DNA from 2 places in the Paenibacillus sp. BT-177 genome. Region 2 is predicted to be linked to the other one. Evidence: predicted binding sites of a transcription regulator. Region 2 holds the regulator's gene; the other holds the start of a gene.

Region 1 (10,559 bases), 170 kb from region 2:
AAGCAACTGAATGATTTTTAATTTGAACAAGAGAATGCCTTCTGAGGTGTGCCAAACGCACTGAGAAGGCATTTTTTTGAAAAACGAATGGAGGTGCGTTCATGTCCAAGCAGGTAGTGATATCCGAATATAATCCGCAGTGGGTAGCAGAGTATACACGAGAACGAGCAAAAATGATAGAGGCCCTCGGAGACGTATGTGTCGGCGTAGAGCATATTGGCAGTACATCCGTTCCTGGTTTGGGAGCCAAGGCTATTATCGACATTATGGTTGGAGTAGAAGATTTGGCGATTATTCAATCGGAACAGCGAGAGCGTTTACTAGGTATTGAATATGAATATGTACATAAGTCGGATTTTCCAGAGCGAGCTTTCTTTCGCCGTGGAGAATGGGGAGCTGGGACCCATCATTTGCATATTTACAAGTATAAAGGAGAACATTGGGAAAACCATTTATTGTTCAGAGATTACTTGAAAGCGCATCCTGAGAGCCTGCGAGCGTATGAGACTTTAAAAAAAGATTTGGCGCATCAATTCAAACATGACCGCGCAGCGTATACCGAAGCCAAGGGACCTTTCATTCGGCAGATCGTTGAGCAAGCGAAGCTTGAAAGACAAAAGCAGAGACAAATGAAATTTTAGTACGCATGGACAAGGTGGAGGAATGATGAAGATATGATGCTTGATGCACAGGTAACGCCGAATGGTTTAAAAGAGAGAATGATGCTGCTGTCAGCGCTGGATATTATATTGTCTCCGGAAGATTGGTTACGCACGTATCGTATGCAGTCTGAATGGTCTGGTGATGTGTGTCTGGGTGAGGTGAACAACGGCGCTGGAGATACGATTCATATGCTATGGACGCGTGGAGGTGTGTTGTTGAAGGGTTTTGACCACGAATCCCCTGTAAGTCCTCATGCAAGAGACGAATATGAGGTCTGGCCGGGCATGTACGACGGTGTGCCTGATGATATGATGGAGCTTTTGGAAGATGAAGCGCTGGAGAAAGAGGACGTTACCTTTTGTATGTGGAGGGAAGCGGGAGATAAGGAGTGGCGTATGGGCAACGCGAACTTTCCTGAGGGATATGACGATGGCTCATCCTTTTGCTGGGGAAAATTATAGTTACACCGGAGGAATATCAGGATTGGGCTGAAAGTTACTATGAGCTGCCGATTTCTCTAGGGGTGGTAAGCCAGATTTTCAACGGCGTTCCGATCACTGCCCAGATGGTCTCTGCGCTTCATCCACAGCGTAACGTTACGGAAGTGGTAAAGGAGCTAAAACAGCTTGGCATTCAGGTGCATGAAAGCTAAGAATGCAGATTTGTTTTTCTTGACAAGTTTTGTATATAATACAGGAGAAATGGCTGGGTTAATCACCTCGAATTAAAGGAGCTGTGTTGAAGATGTCCAAACGTTTGATTCCTTACATCACGCTGGATGGAAATGCACGAGAAGCAATCGAATTTTATGAAGAGGTATTGGATGCCCAACTGCTTTTTATTCAAACCTTTGGGGAAATGCCGGAAAACCCCGATCTTCCCATTCCCGCAGAGGTCAAGGAACGTGTGGGACATGCTACCCTTAAAGTAGGTGAGACAGAGCTCATGTTTTCTGATACCTTTCCCGGCTCACCGTTTAGCAGCGGGAATCAAGTGAGTATCTGTATTACAACCGATAGTGTGGAGCAAGCTAAAAAAATGTTTGATGCTTTACAGCAAGGAGGACAGGTGGGAATGCCTTTGCAGGAAACCCATTTTAGTCCAGCTTATGGGAATGTAACAGACAAGTTTGGTGTCACCTTTCAAATGTTCACAGAAGCTCGATCGTAGTAAATAGAAAACGGCCTGATTTTGCTACTTTAGCGATCTGGCCGTTTTTTTTTGCATGCATGCCCACGTTTGGTAAATACGTATACATACATAAAGCATGGGGAGTGTTCGGCTCTCTTTTTTCACGTATAGCTCAATTCCTAAAATAATAAATATTTTTATTATTGTTGAAATGGAAATAGAAATATATTATATTATGTTGTTAATGCACCAACGGGTGGGAGGACAGTCCATGAACAAAGAAGAACAGGTCATAATGGGTTTCAGGGACTTATATAACAAGATGGTTTGGCTCAATAAGGATAAGATGGAAGACAGTCTTAAGGGTTATAAGTCTTCTGAAGTACATTGCATGGAATATATTGAAAAAAATGTAGATTCCAACGTGACAACACTTGCGGAGTCCCTTTATATGACTAGCGGTGCCATAAGTAAAATAACTAAAAAGCTCATAAAAAAAGGCCTTATCGAAAGCTACCAGAAGCCGGATAACAAAAAAGAAATCTATTTTAGGCTTACTGAGCAAGGGAAAGTAATCTATAAAATCCATGAGGAACTGCACAAAGAGTTTCAAGAGCGGGATAAAGCCGTATTTGAGCAGGTAACTGATGAGCAATTTGACAGTATGCTTAGCTTCATAGATAAGTATAGCAGGCATTTGGATGCAGAAATAAAGAAAAAGGGTAACGATATTAAGTCGAAATAAAATTTGAATAATGAAAATCAAACCATAGGCAGCCGGGCTCTATTGAGAACGGACTGCTTTTTTGTTTCCTGGGAAGGGAAAGTATGATACGATAATTTTGTTTCCTGGGAAGAAAAATCGCGACTTTTGAGGGGAGAATTGGAGTGTTCAAATTTAGATCACATAATGAACAGACCACAGAACAAACCGTAGATAAACACGCTTTAATATTCGGCCTTATCTCTGTGTTTCTTTGCGGAATAGGCTTCAGTATCATAACACCTGTCGTCCCATTCTTAGTGCAGCCTTATACAAGCAGTCCGGAAGAACAAGCCATAGTTGTTACGCTACTGACCTCTGTTTATGCATTTTGCGTGTTTTTTGCGGCTCCCGTACTTGGAGCTTTGAGCGACAAATATGGTCGTCGTCCATTGCTCTTAATATGCCTTTTGGGTTCCGTAATCGGGTACTTAGTTTTTGGTATAGGAGGAGCTGTATGGGTACTATTTGCTGGACGCATCATGGAAGGTATAACAGGTGGGAGCATAAGCACGATCTTCGCATATTTTGCAGACATCATTCCTCCAGAACAGAGAACTAAATACTTTGGATGGGTGAGTGCGGTTGTAGGTGTCGGCACGGTCATTGGCCCAACCCTAGGAGGATTACTTGCCAAGTTTGGTTATTCTGTACCCATGTATTTTGGAGCAATAATCACTTTATTGAATGTTGTTTATGGATTCTTTTTTATGCCGGAGAGCCTTGACAAGAAACATAGACTGAAAGAGATCACCTTTGTAAAACTGAATCCATATACACAGCTTGCAAACGTACTTTCCATGAAAAACTTGAAAAGGCTACTTGTCTCAGCGTTCTTACTCTGGATACCCAACGGATCTTTACAGGCAGTTTTTTCACAATTTACAATGGATACCTTCGGTTGGAAGCCTGCATTAATCGGACTTATGTTTTCGATTATGGGATTCCAAGATATCATTTCACAAGGTTTCATCATGCCAAAGCTCTTGATAAAACTTAGTGATAAACAGATAGCAATTCTGGGAATGGTCTCGGAGATTATAGGCTATGGTCTCATTGCGCTATCTGCTTTGTTCTCATTCTATCCACTTATTATCGCTGGAATGTTTATATTTGGTTTTGGCGATTCGATCTTTGGACCTTCATTTAATGGGATGCTCTCCAAGTCTGTCAATTCTAGTGAACAAGGAAGGATTCAAGGAGGTAGTCAATCTATTCAGGCTTTAGCAAGAATGATTGGACCTATCATTGGAGGTCAAATCTATGTATCATTTGGTCATGCCGCACCCGCTTTTATGGGTATGATTCTTATAGCGGTGGCCATACCAGTTTTATATAAGAGAACGCATGCGAATATGTAAACTACCGCTCGAAGCTTTCCGGAACCACCTGCATAGCAGGTAGTTTTAAGAAAATAATAGGGTTTCAGAACTTAGGAATAAGTTCTGAAACCCTATTGTTTACAGTCTGAGCCATCCGCATGTGGATGGCTCTTTATAGTATCGCCTTGCTAAATTCATTTTACGTATGTGTACTTATACGCCAAAGTTAAAATCATCATCTGTCAGCGGTTCTACATTCATCGCCCGAACATAGCCGTTTCCTTTTTTAGAAAAGAAATCGTGCTGCTTGGTGTGGGTACTGATGCCGTTGAATACAATGGGATTGACTTCTTCTTCTTCAAAAAGTGGATCAAAGCCCAGGTTCATCATGGCCTTGTTGGCGTTATAGCGCAAGAAGACTTTAACATCGTCTACAAGTCCAATAGGGGCATAAATTTGCTCGGTATACTGTTCTTCATTATTATGCAAGTAGCGCAGCAAGCCTACCAGCGTCTGATAGAGATCGCGTTGTTCTTCCTCGTCCAGTTCTGCATAAATCTCCTGTGCCAATACACCTACGTAGACACCGTGTATACTTTCGTCCCGCAGGATCAGATCGATAATTTCCCCGCTGCATGTCAGCTTGCCCTGACCCGCCAGATAGAGAGGGTAGAAGAAGCCGCTATAAAACAAATAGCTTTCTAATAGCACCGACGCAGCCATCGCGAGATACAGGTCTTTCGGTGTATGAATGTTCATATAATACTGACGAATGGTTTCTGCTTTGGTTTGGAGATGGGGATTTTCTTCCACCCAGCGGAATACACCGTCAATTTCTTCCGTGGAAGCCAGGGTGGTAAAGATGCTACTGTACGATTTGGCATGAATTTGCTCCATCATCGCCATAAAGCTTAATACCGCTTTGCGTTGCAGTCCGTCTACATGCTCCATAATTTGCGGCATGCCCACACCGCCTTGAATGGTGTCTAGCAGAGTCAAGCCGCCCAGCACCTTCATGTAGGCTTCTTTTTCGATATCACTGAGGGTTACCCAGGACATTTTATCGTCAGACAGCGGAATTTCATCATCCGTCCAAAATTGCATAATATTCTGATTCCAGAACATCAGTGTGAAATCATCGTCCGAGCGGTTCCAGTTTACGGCTTGTATACCTGTCATTGTTAGCATTCTCCCTTCAGCTTGCGAGATTCCCTAGAAACACACGTGAGATGTTACCGGAGAGTCATCGTATGCTTGACATACGGAAGCTGTATCCGTGAGGGCTTTGTCCAATCCTGTAAAGGTCTGAACCACGCGCTGGATACAGCTTCTAATGCCAAGCATTCATATCTATTCAAAATCTAATTTTATTTTATAGCTTGTTACCATATATGCATTAGATGGAGCAAGTGAGGCACTCTTCCACAGACAGTTTTTTGGTACGTGTGTAGTATAACGATTTAAGTCCTTTATGTGCGGCGTACAGATAGCAACGTGCTAACTGACGCGTAGTCACGTCACTGTTCACATGAAGCACAGTCGAAATTCCTTGGTCCACGTGAGGCTGGATTTCAGCAATCAGATCAAGCACTTTGAATTGATCCATTTGATAAGCGGATTTGTAAAAGAATACATTATCCTTTTGCAAATACGGCATTGGATAGTAAGTTGTCGAATTCGCATAGGTACGAGTTTCAATCTGTTCGACAATCGGCATAACGCTGGACGTTGCATTTTGAATATACGAAATGCTGGCAGTGGGAGCAATCGCCATACGGTAGGCGTGATACAGACCGTTCTTCATGACGTCTGCTTTAAGTGTGTCCCAGTCTGCTTGAGTCGGAATATAAATATCCTTGAACAGTTCTTGCACACGTGCCGTTGTCGGACGATAATCTGTGTTCAGATATCGGTCAAAATATACACCTGTCGCATAATCCGATTCCTCAAATCCATAAAAGCTTTGTCCGGCTGCTTTTGCGATTTCCATACTCTTTTCGATGGAATGATAGTTCATCGTCATGAAGAAGGTACGGACAAAATCCTTCGCTTCATTGCTTTCATATGCAATCTTGTTCTTGGCAAGGTAGCCGTGCAGATTCATGACACCCAGACCAACGGAATGCATTTCACGGTTCGCTTTCGCAACACCTGGTGCATTAGCTACTTGGGTCATATCGCTGACCGAAGTGAGAGCAATCATACCCTCGTGAACGGACTCGCGGATTTTGCCGTGCTCCATCACATTTACAATGTTCAGGGAAGCCAGGTTACAGCTTACATCCCGGCGAATAATATCCTGTTGTCCATAATCGGCAATCTCAGAAGTTTCCTGTAGCTGGAAGATTTCCGTGCACAGGTTTGACATTTTGATTTGGCCCACGTTTTTAAGAGCATGCGCCTGATTTGCGTTACTCTTATTCATAATATATGGATAGCCAGACTCCAACTGAATCATGGCAATTTTCGTCAGCATATCACGTGCGCTCATTGCTATTTTTTTCTTCACTCGATCGTCAGCGAGCAGTGTATCGTACATTTCATCCAGATCCATGTCGTCCAAATGCGTTCCATAAGCCTTGAACACACTATAAGGTGCAAACACATGCAGCGGTTCATTATCTTGAGCCAGCTTGTAAAAGCGGTTGGGCACCAGCAATCCGATCGAAAGTGTCTTAAGGCGTACTCTTTCATCGGCATTAATTTTTTTACTATCCAGGAACTCCAGCACGTCCCATCCGAATATGTTGTAATAGGCAGCGCCAGAGCCTTTACGTTGACCCATTTGATCCGCGTAGGAGAAACCATCTTCCATCAGCTTCAGCACAGGCATAATGCCTTTTGCTGCGCCTTCTACACCTTTAATCGCCTCACCGCGTGACCGCAGCTTCGACAGGTTAACCGCGACACCGCCGCCAATTTTGGACAATTGCATGCAAGTGTTCAATACATAGTTGATTGAGTTCAAAGAGTCGTCCATTTCGAGCAAGAAGCAGGACACCAATTCCCCACGGCGGCTTTTGCCAGCGTTCAGGAAGGTTGGTGTAGCTGGCTGAAGACGTTGCTCCATCATCGAGCGGGACAACAGGCGGGCCGTATCGGCGTTGCCGCGTCCCAAATGCAGGGCCACAGCAGCCACCCGGTCAGGGTAGTGTTCCAGATAGACTTTACGGTCATTACTCTTCATTGCATAATCGGTATAAAACTTGGATGCTGCCATATAGGAAGGAAATTTAAAATTATAGCTATGAGTGATATGGAAAATATCGTTAATTTCATCAGCCGTATAGCTGTTATAGAAATTTTCGTAATAATCATTCTCAATCATATACAGCACTTGAGCAGCTGTGTCAGCAAACTTCAAACTCCGTTCTTGAACTTCCTTCATAAATTCTGCTACGGCCTCTTGGTCCTTTTCCAATTGGAAAAAGCCGTCTGTATCGCGTTTCATCAACATGTTGTTCAATTCAATATGCCGCAACTCGGCTCACCTCCTGTTTAAAACGCTCTACATCTCCGAACGTTCCAGATAATTCAAATTTGCTAATCACGGGGACATTATAATGGTCGGCAATCAAATCCGCACTTTTGGCAAATTTATCACCCCAGTTACGGTTGCCACTTGCAGCTACACCAACAAGGTTTTGTGCATTTTTTTTCAAAAATGAAGATACCCTCTCAGGTATCTGTCCAAACCCGGTTGTATATGTAATGAGTACGTAAGGTTCTTCTATAGTCATTTGTTCCTCAATCTGAACTGCCGGAAGCTTGAGCTTGTTTATAAATCTTTTTACATTGCCGGTCTTGGAATCATAAGCAATCAGCATGGTGTGCAACCTCCTTAACAATTAACGAAAAAAAGAAAACGGCATTGCCAAGAGACCCATCATAGCTGTAATCCCTTGCTGGCTGCGCCATTTAAGATTTTTGACTCTATATTTACATGTATTTTCATACCTTTATCTTCAAGATATCGGGCATAAATACGTTTTTTACACTATATTTAGAGTACATTCTCTATTTTATATCTATATATAGTTTTGTCAATCGGTCTAGAGAGGCTCAGAGGACCTAGATCCGGTGTAAGTCCAAGCAGGGTGCGGAAAAGAGCGAAAGAACTTTTTTTTCGTAAGTATGTTAAAAAAGTATTGGAGTTTTTGAGGCTGAGGATGTACCATTTGTCAATGGGAAATAGATTGGAAAATTTTCATTTTACTGTAGAAAGGATGAAGTGGATGGAAAGTGGTTTTTTTATGGAATTTCAATCGTTTAATATGATCTTTTTTATCGTGTTTGGACTTATTGCTATTGTAATTATTACGGGGATTGTGAAAACAATCGGAGCGGGCCTTTCCAATCAAGCAGCCGAACAGGTTCAACGTTCATGCAAGGTTGTGGATAAGCGAACGAGAGTGCGTGGGGGATCGGGCGATTTTTCAGCTTCGACCGATTACTATATCACCTTTGAGTTTGAAGGAGGTGAACGTAAGGAGCTGAAGGTAAAGGGTTCGGATTTTGGAATGATTGTGATCGGAGATCGCGGGAAGGTTCATTATAAAGGTACACGATTTTTGGAGTTTGTAAGAGTAGTGGAAGCGTAAGATTAACCGGAAAGCTAGTGTACTACCCGAAAATACATACTAGGAGGAAGATGACGATGCCACATATCATTGGAGCACGAATTGTTTTAAGAGAGTACCGTCAGGAGGATATACCTGATATCCGAAGATGGGTCAATGACCCGGAAATCACACATGGTTTAAGCGACGTATTTATCTATCCGCATTCACTGGCTAATAGTGAATCGTTTGTACAGATGATGATTGACGGCAACTCTGAGATCAAGGGCTTTATCATTGCTCATAAAGACACATTGGACTATATTGGACAACTCGATTTATTCAAAATCAACTGGGTGAATCGGCATGCCACCCTTGGGATTGTAATCGGGCGTGACGGTGACCTGGGCAAGGGCTATGGGTGGGAAGCAATCCGGCTGATACAAAAATTTGCGTTTCATTCGCTGAACCTGCATCGGCTGGAACTGGAGGTGTATGCGTTCAATGAACGTGCATATCGTTGCTATCTGGCATGTGGCTTCAAGGAGGAAGGGCGGCTACGGGAAAAGCTATTCAGGGAAGGACAGTACTATGACATTATTCAGATGGGAATGTTGCGAAGTGAATATGAGGCTGTAGAGCAAGCGAAGGAATCCTGAAAGTGCAGCCGCATAAGCTATTTTACTCCGTCAGCTTTCTGCAATTTTTTATGAGTGAAGTCACGGGGACTACGCTCATCCTATTTCTATTAGCTAAAGGACTTTCTCTGCAAAGTGCAAATTTCTTGCTGGTTGTATTCTTTGTAAGTATTTTTCTGTTTGAAATACCAACAGGAGCTATTGCAGACAAATATGGAAGAAAGATTTCTATTGTTATGGGGCTTTGTTGTTTTCTAGTCTACAGTATGTTGTTCGTTTGGGCAGATCTCATGTGGCTGCTTGTGTTCGCACAAGTCTTTGGGGGTCTGGCAATATGTTTGCAATCAGGCTCGTTGGAATCCTGGGTTGTGGAAAACAGCGATAAGCCGATGGAAGTTCTTTTTACAACCGCTAACAGTATACAGTACATTTTGGGATTTATTTGCGGTCTGTTGGGGGCCTTCCTCGCAACTTTTAACTATTCACTTCCCTGGGCAGCCAGCATTGTATCAATTATCCTGTGTATATTTCTATGCTGCTTTTATATGGGTGAGAAGAATATTCCCCATCGAAAAGCATCAACTACTCACATTAAAACGATTATCAGGGAAAGTGTCCGTATCGGTTTTGAAAATAAGTCGATCTGGATTGTGTTTATCATTGGTTTATTTATCAGCTTTTCAAACCCGGCGGGGAATACATTTCAACAGCCACGTCTGGTCGGTCTTTCTGAACAAGGGATTTGGATTATGGGATTGATCAAGGCAGGTTATTCACTATGTATGACTTTGGGAAGCTATCTGGTTCGAAAGCTAGGCGCCCGTTATAGTGATGTACATATACTCATGTATGCTTGCGGGATGATTGGGATATGGCTCATTTTAGCGGGTGCTTTCAACACGTTTTATCCTGTACTGCTTACCTTTTTAATCTATGAAATTGGGCGAGGGATGTATCCGGTTGCCAAACAAATTTTTCTGAACAAAAGGATCTCTAATGAGTATCGTTCAACACTGCTATCTCTGGATTCTGCCATTTCCCAACTAGGCATGTGTATAGGTTTAATCGTGACAGGCATCGTAAGCCGTAATTTTACCAATCTTGCTTCAGATCAAACACCTATTCAGATATCTTGGGTGCTGTGTGGCGGGATCGCATTGATCCCAATCTTTTTGTTGCTTTATGTCCATCGGGGGTCAAGGAAAAATAGTTCCTGGAAAGAAAAAGCAACAAAGCAGAATGTTTAGTGCAAAAAGGGCTAAACAGGTTCTAGCTGTCAGCCCCTATGCACCTTCATTAGCAATCAGACTTTACTTCTCCCCGTACCATAACTTCAGACGATTTTGGATCAGGCCAGTGAAGATTTCTTCAGCCTTTGGTACACCCGCCTGATCCAGCTCTTGGAGCATGCGGTCATACACGGCATCGAATTGATCTGGCTTGGCGAGTACGGCCTCAGGAATCCGTTTGCGTACAATGTCCT
Region 2 (10,559 bases):
CTGGGTCTGCCTGTTATTAAAAAGACAAAAACAGGGTACTCGACTGATGCAGAGGTGCTTGAAAAGCTTGCGCCATATCATGATATTGTGCAAAACATTTTGCAATATCGCACCATTGCCAAACTTCAATCGACGTATGTCGAAGGATTGCTTAAAGAAATTTCGGAGAAGACAGGTAAAGTGCATACGTATTTCCGGCAGACGGTTGCAGCAACTGGACGCTTGAGCAGTCAATTTCCGAATTTGCAAAACATTCCGATCCGTCTCGAAGAAGGACGCAAAATCCGCAAAGTATTTGTTCCATCGGAGCCGGGCTGGTCGATTTTGGCGGCAGACTATTCACAAATCGAGCTGCGGGTGCTGGCTGATATTTCGGATGATGAGCGTTTGAAAGAGGCTTTTGTCCACGATATGGACATCCATACCAAGACCGCATCCGATGTGTTCGGTGTACCAGCAGAAGCTGTAGATTCCGATATGCGCCGTTCCGCAAAGGCGGTCAACTTTGGGATCGTTTACGGGATTAGCGACTATGGTCTGTCGCAAAATTTGAATATTACCCGGAAGGAAGCGGCTCGCTTTATCGACCAGTATTTTGACGTGTTCCAAGGTGTTCGCCGTTACATGGATGATATTGTGAAGGATGCGAAGAGGGATGGATACGTAAAAACGCTGCTGGAACGCAGACGATATTTGCCTGAGATTAACGCCAGCAATTTCAACCAGCGTTCGTTCGCTGAGCGTACAGCGATGAATACGCCGATTCAAGGTACCGCAGCCGATATTATCAAGCTGGCGATGGTGCAGATGGACGCAGCGCTTCGTGAACGCAATCTTCGCAGCCGCATGCTACTACAAGTACATGATGAGCTTGTATTCGAGGTTCCGCCTGAGGAAATGGAGACGATGAAAGAGCTTGTCCCGGCTACCATGGAAGCTGCATTAAAATTGGCTGTACCGCTTAAAGCGGAAGTCAGCTATGGCAGCAATTGGTATGAGGCCAAGTAAGATATTTCAATGAGCAGATAGTCCCAATTTGACGTTGCTTCCGTTATAATATAGGGTGAGGTGAAGACATCATGCCGGAATTACCGGAAGTAGAAACCATTAAACGAACACTAAACGAGCTTATCGTTGATAAACATATAGATCATGTAACCGTAAATTTGCCGCGTATTATCCAACGTCCCGATGATATCCACGCATTTGCGATGGAATTGGCCGGCCACCGGATTACAGGAGTGGAGAGACGCGGTAAGTTTCTTCGGATTTTGCTGGACGGGCTGGTGCTTGTCTCCCATCTTCGAATGGAAGGACGCTATGGATTGTATTCACAAGATGATCCTGTGGAAAAGCATACCCATGTCATCTTTCATTTTAAAGATGGTACGGAGCTGCGTTATCAGGATGTGCGCCAGTTCGGCACGATGCACTTATTTCCGGCAGGACAGGATTTGCTGGAAAAGCCGCTAAACAAACTCGGTTTGGAACCGATGGACGAGGCTTTTACACCTGAAATGCTGCGTGCCGCTGTTGGAACTCGTTCGACTTCGATCAAGGCAGCGCTGTTAAACCAGTCATATGTAGTAGGCATCGGGAATATTTATGTAGATGAATCGTTATTTAAGGCAGGGATTCATCCGGCACAGCCAGCCAAAAGCTTAACGGATAGTCAATTTCGCATACTGCATGAAGCTATTGTCTCCACGCTGGGCGCGTCGATTCAGGTTGGTGGCTCGTCCATCAAATCATTCGTCAACGGACAGGGCAAAACGGGCGATTTCCAGCATCAGTTGCAAATTTATGGACGTAACGCGAAGCCTTGCATGAACTGTGGTACATTGATCGAAAAATCCGTCGTAGCCGGACGTGGCACACATCATTGCCCGGTCTGCCAGCCTTTGCGCTAAACAGGCACAGTCACCCCAAGCCCATCCCTCTCATATATTGTTCCAAGTACCAATACTGCGAAGGGAGTCGGTTGCTGTAAGGCCCAGCCTTCGCAATGGGAGGGAATTGGAGTGGCTAATCATTGGGGAGCCCTGCTGTTACTGGCATTTGCGCTAAGTTTGGACAGTTTCGGAGTCGGTGTTACATATGGCCTGCGCAAAATGAAAATTCCATTGTTGTCGATTGCTATTATCTCCGTATGTTCAGGTTTGGTGATCGGCATATCCATGCAGCTCGGCGCATTACTATCCCGTGTCCTGTCTCCTGTATATACGACGGTTTTCGGTGCTGTCATTCTGATCTGTATCGGCTGTTACTCTTTGATTCAGGCTCTGCACCGCAAGGAAGATTTGACGGAAGAAACAGCGGAAGTCCCTCGGGATCTGCACCTTGCGGAACAGGTTGATTCAGATTCAGGGCATATATCAGCTCTTGCGGAGAAAAAAAGTGCTGAGAATGCCAATACAGAGTCTCTAACCAGCTCAGGAAGAGGTCTATCGACAGAGAATTCTTTGGAGCTACAGCAGGAGGAGCAAACGTTATTTTCGCTGGAGTTCCGCAAATGGGGGCTTGTTATTCGGATTCTTCGAAGCCCGTCTGCTGCGGATATGGACCGTTCCGGCAGTATATCTGCTACCGAAGCGGTTTGGTTAGGTATTGCATTATCGGTCGATGCGTTCGGAGCGGGCTTAGGTGCAGCCATGCTTGGTTTTCAGCCCCTGTCTACTGCGCTGGCTATTACGTTATTCAGTGGTGTATTTTTGATTGCTGGTATGAAGGCAGGATTCTTCCTGTCAGCATTTCGATTTATGAAGGCGCTCGGTGTATTGCCGGCATTATTACTTATTATGATGGGCATATTGAAGCTGTTATGAGGTGAAGAGCATGAATATCGGATTAACCGGAGGGATCGCTACCGGAAAAAGCACCGTATCGGCTCTTTTGGTCGCCAAGGGTGCGCTGCTGATCGACGCAGATGCCATTGCCCGGGAAGTCATGCTTCCGGGGCATCCGGTGCTGGCGGCGGTCATACAGCATTTTGGACAAGCTATATTGAACAGTGACGGTACCCTGCACCGCAAAAGACTGGGAGAGATTGTATTCGGAGACCCTGTTCAGCGACAGGCACTTAACGATATTACGCATCCTGCTATTCGTGAGGAAATGCGTCTGCGCATGGAAGCTTATGAACGGAAGCAGCCGGACAAGCTTGTTTTGGCAGATATCCCGTTAATGTATGAGTCTGGGCTGGAGAGCCTGTACGAGGAAATTATGGTTGTATATGTACCACGTGATATTCAGCTCCGACGTCTGATACTTAGAGACGGTCTGACAGAAGAGCAAGCCGAGCTTCGCCTGTCCGCACAAATGGATATCGAGCAGAAAAAAAGTTTGGCTGATATTGTTATTGATAATAGCGGAACACAGACTGAGACGAAGCGGCAAATTGATCAGTTTTGGCAGCGAAAGGGACTTGCATGAACATTTTACGTAAGAAAAGAGTCCTGCTCATTTTGTTTGTCGGATTTGTCCTGATTCTGTTCCTCAACTCAAATTGGATGTCCTGGTTTTACCCGATTCAATATAAGGATGAAATTCGGCAATATTCACAGACGTATGAAGTGGACCCATTTTTGGTGGCGTCTATTATCCGTGTGGAAACAAACTTTAAAACCAGCAAGCAGTCACACAAGGGTGCACTGGGGCTTATGCAGATTATGCCGAATACCGCCAATTGGATTATGGACAGTGCCCAGATTCAGAAGGTCCCGCTGGACAGTGTAAAGCACGAGCCTGGCACCAATATTGAGCTGGGAACGTGGTATCTGCATAACCTGTCTATGAAGTTTCAGGATAATCCTGTGGTCATCGTAGCGGCATACAATGCTGGTCCAGGTAAAGTTAAGGAGTGGCTGGATCAAGGGGTGTGGGATGGCAAAGAAGAGTCCATTAAGCAAATCCCTTTTGGTGAGACACGGCATTATGTACAGCGAGTCATCTACTATTACAGGCAATATACAAAAATTTATAATGAGTTTTAAGGGACAGGTTAATGACAATATGAGCCTTTTCGCTTTAAAATGAAAAAAGCGCAGGACAGGCTGTTTTTAGCAGCCTATCCCTACACTTTTTTGTATTACTTCTTGATTATTACCGAGATTATTGGTATTGACCTGCCAATTGTTGTTCGGCGATCGTTACGAGGCGTTTTGTGATGTAGCCCCCGATCGAACCGTTCTCATAGGAAGTCATGTTACCTTGGTATCCATCTTGAGGAATGCTGATACCCAGCTCTTGAGCGATTTCATATTTCATTTGCTCCAGAGCACCGGAGGATCTGCTGACTACCAGGTTGTTGGAGTTGCCATTGTTTCCTTGTGCCATTGTTGTTCACCTCCTCGCGACGTGGTAAACATATTATGATCCGTTTCGACAAAATTATTACTAAAAAGCTTCGGGAATTTATTGGAAAAAGGAAGTGATGAGATTATGAAGTGCCCGTATTGTGCCTACAATGGCACGAAAGTGTTGGATTCGCGACCAGCGAATGATAATAAGTCCATCCGCCGCCGTCGCGAATGCGAACAATGTGCCAGGCGTTTTACCACCTTTGAAATGGTAGAAGAGACCCCACTGATGGTCATCAAAAAAGATGGCAGCCGTGAAGAGTTTAGCCGTGATAAAATGCTGCGCGGTCTCATTCGAGCCTGTGAGAAGCGTCCAGTATCAGTCGAGCAGCTCGATCTGATCGTATCTCAGGTGGAGAACGCTATTCGCAACACAGCAGCCACAGAGGTGGATAGCCAGCAGATTGGTGAGCTAGTCATGGAACAGCTCTATCCGGTGGATGAAGTCGCCTACGTACGCTTTGCGTCCGTCTATCGGCAGTTCAAAGACATCAATATGTTTATGAAGGAACTGAAAACACTGTTATCCAAAGATACAGACAGCGACTGATCGCTGACTGTATCTTTTTAGGGCCGTGGTGGGAAGAGGATTATATTTTTTTTATAAAAGTATTGACACAGGGTCGAATATTTTATATGATATAGAAGTCGCTTGAAACGTTAATTCATTTACATGTGACGGGGCCTTAGCTCAGCTGGGAGAGCGCATCGCTGGCAGCGATGAGGTCAGGGGTTCGATCCCCCTAGGCTCCACCATAATTTTATATGGACTCTTAGCTCAGTTGGTAGAGCAGTTGACTCTTAATCAATTGGTCCAGGGTTCGAGTCCCTGAGAGTCCATTCTTTAGAAAAAACGGCAGAAATGCCGTTTTTTTTGTTATTCATAGATCTGTTCCCAGCCTAACCAAGGACAGGTAAGGGTTGAATGAGCGCTTATCGAGTTTGATTATAAATAGCAACCCATTGTTTGTGAGTGTACTTTGATCGTTGTTTCAACGCAGTTCGTATTTTACAAATGAGTTGAGTTCCTTCAAATGAATTTCTAAATGAATTAATAGATTATGCTGAATTGAATTGAAATTAACTTTACATGGTGAGAATGTAGCTACTTTAGATATAATCGTAAACGAGGATGGAGAGCAACTGAAGGAGCTTTTGAAAAAAGAGGGTACATCTTGCAGGATGGGAAAGAAACGACGTCCTATATGAATGTACCGCATGATGTAAAGCTGGAATTACCAAACGGGTTTAGAATTTCGGATGCGAATGAAGTTGCTTCTTTCACTACTGTCTGGTACGACGAGCTAAATAAAATAGGAATACTGGAGCCTGTAGGTACGATACCGAAGTATAGAAAAATGGGGCTTGGAAAAGGCATTATTTATGAAGCCATAAAAAGAGTCAAGGACAAAGTTGTAGAAAGAATCTTTGTGGGTTCTGATCAGTCCTTTTATTTTTCGATGGGGTTTTCATTAGCCTATTCCAAAGAAATATGGAAAAAAAGAATATCATTGTTTAATGCTGACTGACATAATCGGCAAGAATCTTCAGGTACTCACTATTTACCAATTGTCTAGGGGCAAATACGGCCGTTAAGAAGGTTAGGGACTTGGAATGCGCAATTTGTTCATTCATCATGGAATGGTCAACTTCAGGTAAATGAATGACAGACAGCAGCTCTGGAGATATCTTTTGGCGATATACTCGCTCGGTGTCTTTTACATCTACGTTCATATCTTTTCCAGCCAGCACCAAGAGTACAGGAGATTTTAAGTAGCTTAATTCTTCCGTAGAATCAGAACGAAAATTTTTGCCTATAAAGCTCCATCTTTCTTTGGGAATTATATTCTCAGGATCGGCCATGCTTAGGTACTCTTCATAGGAAGCATGTTTTTTCAGTAGTTGTAGAATCTTTTGGTCGTAGTCCAGTCTCTTTTTAATTTGCTGCGGGCTAGTTCCTTCTTGTTCCAACTCTTTCCTGGTGTTAAATTGCCCTTGTGTAATCCAATTCACGGCCGGCGATACAAGGATGCTGAATGCAATATCATGCTCCTCTTTAACGATTTTCGGAATGACCCAGCCTGCTTGACTGGCCCCCCATAGGCCGATTTTGTGCTTATCAATCATCGGTAAGGTTTTGGCCCAGTCAACTGCATATCGAATCTCCTGTGCCCGGTCCTCCATGCTCTGCTCCAGCCAATTGCCTGGAGCGCCGTTAATACCGGGCTTATTCAGGGATAAGGAAGCATAGCCCTTAGAAGCGAACCTTTCCCACAGTGGTTTGTATCCATCATCATAGGTGTCATTGATTGGACCATCTCCATGGACAAAAACAACCAGTCCAATCTTTCCCGAGTAGTTCTTAGGCAAAGCCAATGTACCTGTTAATACTCCTTTGGGAGTCGCAATTTGTATTTTTTCTTCCGTCATCTTGTAGGAATTTTGATATAAAACAATCAATATCAAGGCAACAACCAGACCTGCCACAATACCAAGGGTAAGCCTATATGTTTTTTTCAATGCTGTTCTCTCCTCGATTGCAGTTTCGTTCTTTCCAGCTCATTAGATGCCATACAGGCTCCTTGAACCAAAAATGCCGCCAATAATTATATTGGGACTGCTCTATTTCAAACGCTAGATTGTGGTACAAACGAATAGCCTGCTGGTTCTTATGTGCTACATGAAGTGTCAGCGCATGGAAACCGGATTCAAGCGTAAACTGCTGTGCGAAAGCTAGAAAACGTCGCCCGATCCCCTGATTGCGATGACTTGATCGAATCGCCAAATGATCAATGTAACACTCATCTATGGCAGGCTTATATTCCAGCGCATGCATGCCTGTCAAAAATTTAAATACATTGAAGCAGCCAAACTGTTTTATAAGCGGAGCCAAAGAAATGAGATTGGCTATAGGAAGTGAAGAGGAGGGAGCCTTCCATTTGAGCGAAAGGACACCAACAACATCTTCGTTCTCTTTGGCCACAAATTGTTTCATAGATATACAATTAGCATTTTGAACCCAAACCTGCATTAATAAACGCTGTATATCTTGATCCTCCAGTGCAACAAGAGCTTGAAATTTTGCTTTAAACGATTCCACTAAGAGCTTACATACGGCTTCATGGTCTTGCTCTTGATAAGCAACAATGTCATAGGATTGTGGACTCATGTAACGTCCTCCTGCTATCAGAAATTTGTACTTGAATCTCATATTGCAGCTCGTTGCTGTCAAATATGGATAGATAGGATTTTTCCACCACAATGATCTTGCTCAAGCATTCATATTGGTACTGGGTCGCATAATGCTCCAGTTGTTGGACTTGGTGTTCTATCTCAGCGTCTTCAGTGGCGGAGAAATGCTTGTAGAGATAGGTACCTTCTTCCAGAATGTAGTCAGCTGTTCCTGATGTCGTTTCATAGTATAGCTTCACCTGTCCAGAGTCAGATAGATAATGTAGATCATTTTCAAATAATTGTGGTGGGGCAGGCCGCTGCTCAAATAGATTCCTGGCCGTGAGTTCTTGATCACTCTCCAATGCAAACCACAGCTTTAAATGTCGAGTGCTCTGCAGCTTGAGTCGATACTCATTGTTCTGCTGTGTAAGGGTATGATGTTCTTTTAGCACTTTGTGAATAAACTGTTCGAGCAACTTTAAATTAGCGATTTCATCCTGTACCTTCTGTAACGAATGTTCTAAAAGCTGGTTGTAATCATCGGCAGTGTAGGAAGTCATACATTCTTCAATTTGACCGACAGGGATGTTTAGTTTACGGAGCATTAAAATATGGGAAAGTTGATAAATTTCATGAAGTCCGTACATTCGATATTGATTTTCATCTGTGTATAACGGATAAAGGATCCCCTTTTCCTCAAAATACCGCAGCTGATGTACAGATACATTCATGAGCTGAGCAAGCTGGCTGATCGTTATGTGTTTTTTCAATGATAGGTCTCCTTACTCATAATTGATAATTGAATAACTTCACTATAAACCTTAGGTCAGACCTAAGGTCAATAGAAAATATCCGCAGAGTTTACCTCTCGTTCATAACCCGTTATAATCATAAGATTAGTGAGCATAAACCAAATGTTCAGGATGAAGGTTAGAATGGGGAAATCATGTTGAAGACTTTTAAGAAGGTATACATTGAGATAACAAGCATTTGCAATCTTGCATGCAGTTTTTGCCCTCAGACACAACGTGTCAAAAAATTTATTGATCCGGAAGTCTTTCGGAATGTGCTTGATCAGGTCAAGCCGCATACGGATTACATTTATCTGCATGTAAAAGGAGAGCCTTTGCTCCATCCCAAAATTGATCTTTTGCTGGAGAGTGCGCATGAAAAAGGCTTAAAGGTCAATATTACCACCAATGGTACCTTGCTGCCGAAGACTGGACATAAGCTGCTTGGTCAGCCAGCCTTACGGCAGATGAATTTTTCTCTTCATAGTTTTGACGGGCATGAAGGTTCTGTGGATCGAGAAGGTTATTTAGGTCATATTTTCACGTTTGTCAGAGAAGCTGTGAAGCACAATATCATTATTTCCTTCCGTCTCTGGAATCTGACTCAAGATAATTTGACTAATGTGCAGCGTCAGCGCAACCGGGAGACACTGGAGCAATTGGAGCAAGAGTTTGGACTGGATTATCGGATTGAGGAAAAAGTAATACCGGGCAGTGGGGTCAAAATCGCTCCTAATGTATATTTGAATCAGGACTACGAATTTGAATGGCCTAGCCTGAGTGCTCCGGAAGATGACGGAAAAGGCTTTTGTCATGCGCTTCGCAGTCAGGCGGCGGTTTTGGTGGATGGAACAGTGGTCCCTTGCTGTCTTGATGGAGAAGGTGTCATTAACTTAGGAAATGTGCATGAGCAAACTTTTTCCGAGATCGTGGAAGGTGAGCGTGCAAACCGTCTGTACTTTGGATTCTCCAGAAGAGAGGCAGTAGAAGAGTTGTGCCGAAAGTGCGGGTATCGTAAACGATTTGGAACCTAATCACATAGGTGGAACTTTAAGCGACAATAGAATGCATCACAAGAAAGAGAGCCCTTTTACAGGGCTTTTTCTTATATTTGCATAGGGGGATAATCAGCGGCTTTGACGATCTAGAGGAAGTTAGACGTAATGATTGCTTGTGAGAATGATTATCAATTATAATGAATCTATTCTAATAAATTGGGCGGGATAAGCAACACATCGGTTTGAATAGGGGCTGAGCGGTAGTAATGAAGTTGAACGATCACATTGTATTGTGGAATCATGTGTTTATACAGGTGATGGATGTTCGCCATAAGAAAATGGATAAAGGGGAAGAATTGAGGAGCTATAGACTTCCGGTCAGTGCGTTTTTATATACGGTGCGCGGAAGTGCACGAGTATGGCTGGATGACAGTGTTCATAGGTGTGATCCGTTTCCATGTCCTGCATGGGGGAAAAGGAATGTGCTTGAGCGTCCTGACAGAGGATGTGCTTGAATATTATATCATTCTGTACAAGGCAACTTTGGCCCTGCCCAGTCGTAAGGAGTTTCATTATTTTGTATTCGAGTTGTTACACCAACTGGATCGACAAGGTATTCAGCCCCTTAAGCCTAACTTGGTAGCGCAAGCTGTAACCTATATTCGTGAGCATTTTAGTCGGCCTATAACACTAGAATCTATTGCGGAGGACCTAGAGTGCAGTACCGGACATTTATCAAGGCTGTTCAAAAGTAAAATGCATACCAGTCCAATTCATTACTTGGGTCAGATACGGGCGAATCGGGCGGCAGAGCTACTAATGCAGACGGATGCACTTTGCAGGAGATCGCAGAGCGTGTGGGATATCCAGATGCGCATTCATTAAGTCGCAGCTTCAAGAAATATAAGGGACTATCTCCTATACGATTCAAAAAAGAACGGCAGCAGCATATCCAGGGACAAGATCAGGATATGCCCCAAACGAAGCTTAAATATGCCCTTCAGCAGACAGCCTTCACACGTTATACTGATATTGATTATCAATATCGGTATCATGCGGAAGGGGATTTTTTCATGCACGGTAGAGGCAAAATGACGGCTATGATGATCATGTTGTGCTTATCATTGATGCTGGGGGCCTACTCAGCTCCGACGAATACACATGGAAGCTCGCAGACGAAGGCTAATCATACAGTGGAAACATCTAACAGCGATGGACAAGCGGCAGTACAAACGCAG

Evidence for each region. Region 2 encodes NrdR, which represses ribonucleotide reductase genes. Its sites were predicted from a motif close to AACACNATATATNGTGTT; they were not measured.
Region 1: the regulator NrdR is predicted to act here: its motif matches at 7,873-7,890, upstream of nrdI (class Ib ribonucleoside-diphosphate reductase assembly flavoprotein NrdI).

What each region holds. Positions count from the first base shown of each region.
Region 1 is NZ_JAOYTP010000004.1:386,256-396,814, reverse strand. It holds gene OIU26_RS15385 (class I SAM-dependent methyltransferase) at 1-14, shown strand, start outside; gene OIU26_RS15380 (GrpB family protein) at 102-641, shown strand; gene OIU26_RS15375 (hypothetical protein) at 675-1,124, shown strand; gene OIU26_RS15370 (hypothetical protein) at 1,106-1,315, shown strand; gene OIU26_RS15365 (VOC family protein) at 1,408-1,833, shown strand; gene OIU26_RS15360 (MarR family transcriptional regulator) at 2,066-2,539, shown strand; gene OIU26_RS15355 (MFS transporter) at 2,683-3,918, shown strand; gene nrdF (class 1b ribonucleoside-diphosphate reductase subunit beta) at 4,093-5,058, opposite strand; gene nrdE (class 1b ribonucleoside-diphosphate reductase subunit alpha) at 5,276-7,360, opposite strand; gene nrdI (class Ib ribonucleoside-diphosphate reductase assembly flavoprotein NrdI) at 7,347-7,706, opposite strand; gene OIU26_RS15335 (DUF2500 domain-containing protein) at 8,115-8,480, shown strand; gene OIU26_RS15330 (GNAT family N-acetyltransferase) at 8,537-9,097, shown strand; gene OIU26_RS15325 (MFS transporter) at 9,100-10,323, shown strand; gene OIU26_RS15320 (ABC transporter substrate-binding protein) at 10,387-10,559, opposite strand, start outside.
Region 2 is NZ_JAOYTP010000004.1:551,759-562,317, reverse strand. It holds gene polA (DNA polymerase I) at 1-1,008, shown strand, start outside; gene mutM (DNA-formamidopyrimidine glycosylase) at 1,080-1,910, shown strand; gene OIU26_RS16210 (MntP/YtaF family protein) at 2,022-2,825, shown strand; gene coaE (dephospho-CoA kinase) at 2,836-3,432, shown strand; gene OIU26_RS16200 (lytic transglycosylase domain-containing protein) at 3,429-3,992, shown strand; gene OIU26_RS16195 (alpha/beta-type small acid-soluble spore protein) at 4,111-4,335, opposite strand; gene nrdR (transcriptional regulator NrdR) at 4,441-4,908, shown strand; tRNA gene OIU26_RS16185 (tRNA-Ala) at 5,039-5,114, shown strand; tRNA gene OIU26_RS16180 (tRNA-Lys) at 5,126-5,198, shown strand; gene OIU26_RS16175 (GNAT family N-acetyltransferase) at 5,564-5,887, shown strand; gene OIU26_RS16170 (serine aminopeptidase domain-containing protein) at 5,874-6,878, opposite strand; gene OIU26_RS16165 (GNAT family N-acetyltransferase) at 6,862-7,527, opposite strand; gene OIU26_RS16160 (MerR family transcriptional regulator) at 7,508-8,302, opposite strand; gene OIU26_RS16155 (radical SAM/SPASM domain-containing protein) at 8,479-9,357, shown strand; gene OIU26_RS16150 (helix-turn-helix domain-containing protein) at 9,748-10,206, shown strand; gene OIU26_RS16145 (hypothetical protein) at 10,158-10,559, shown strand, end outside.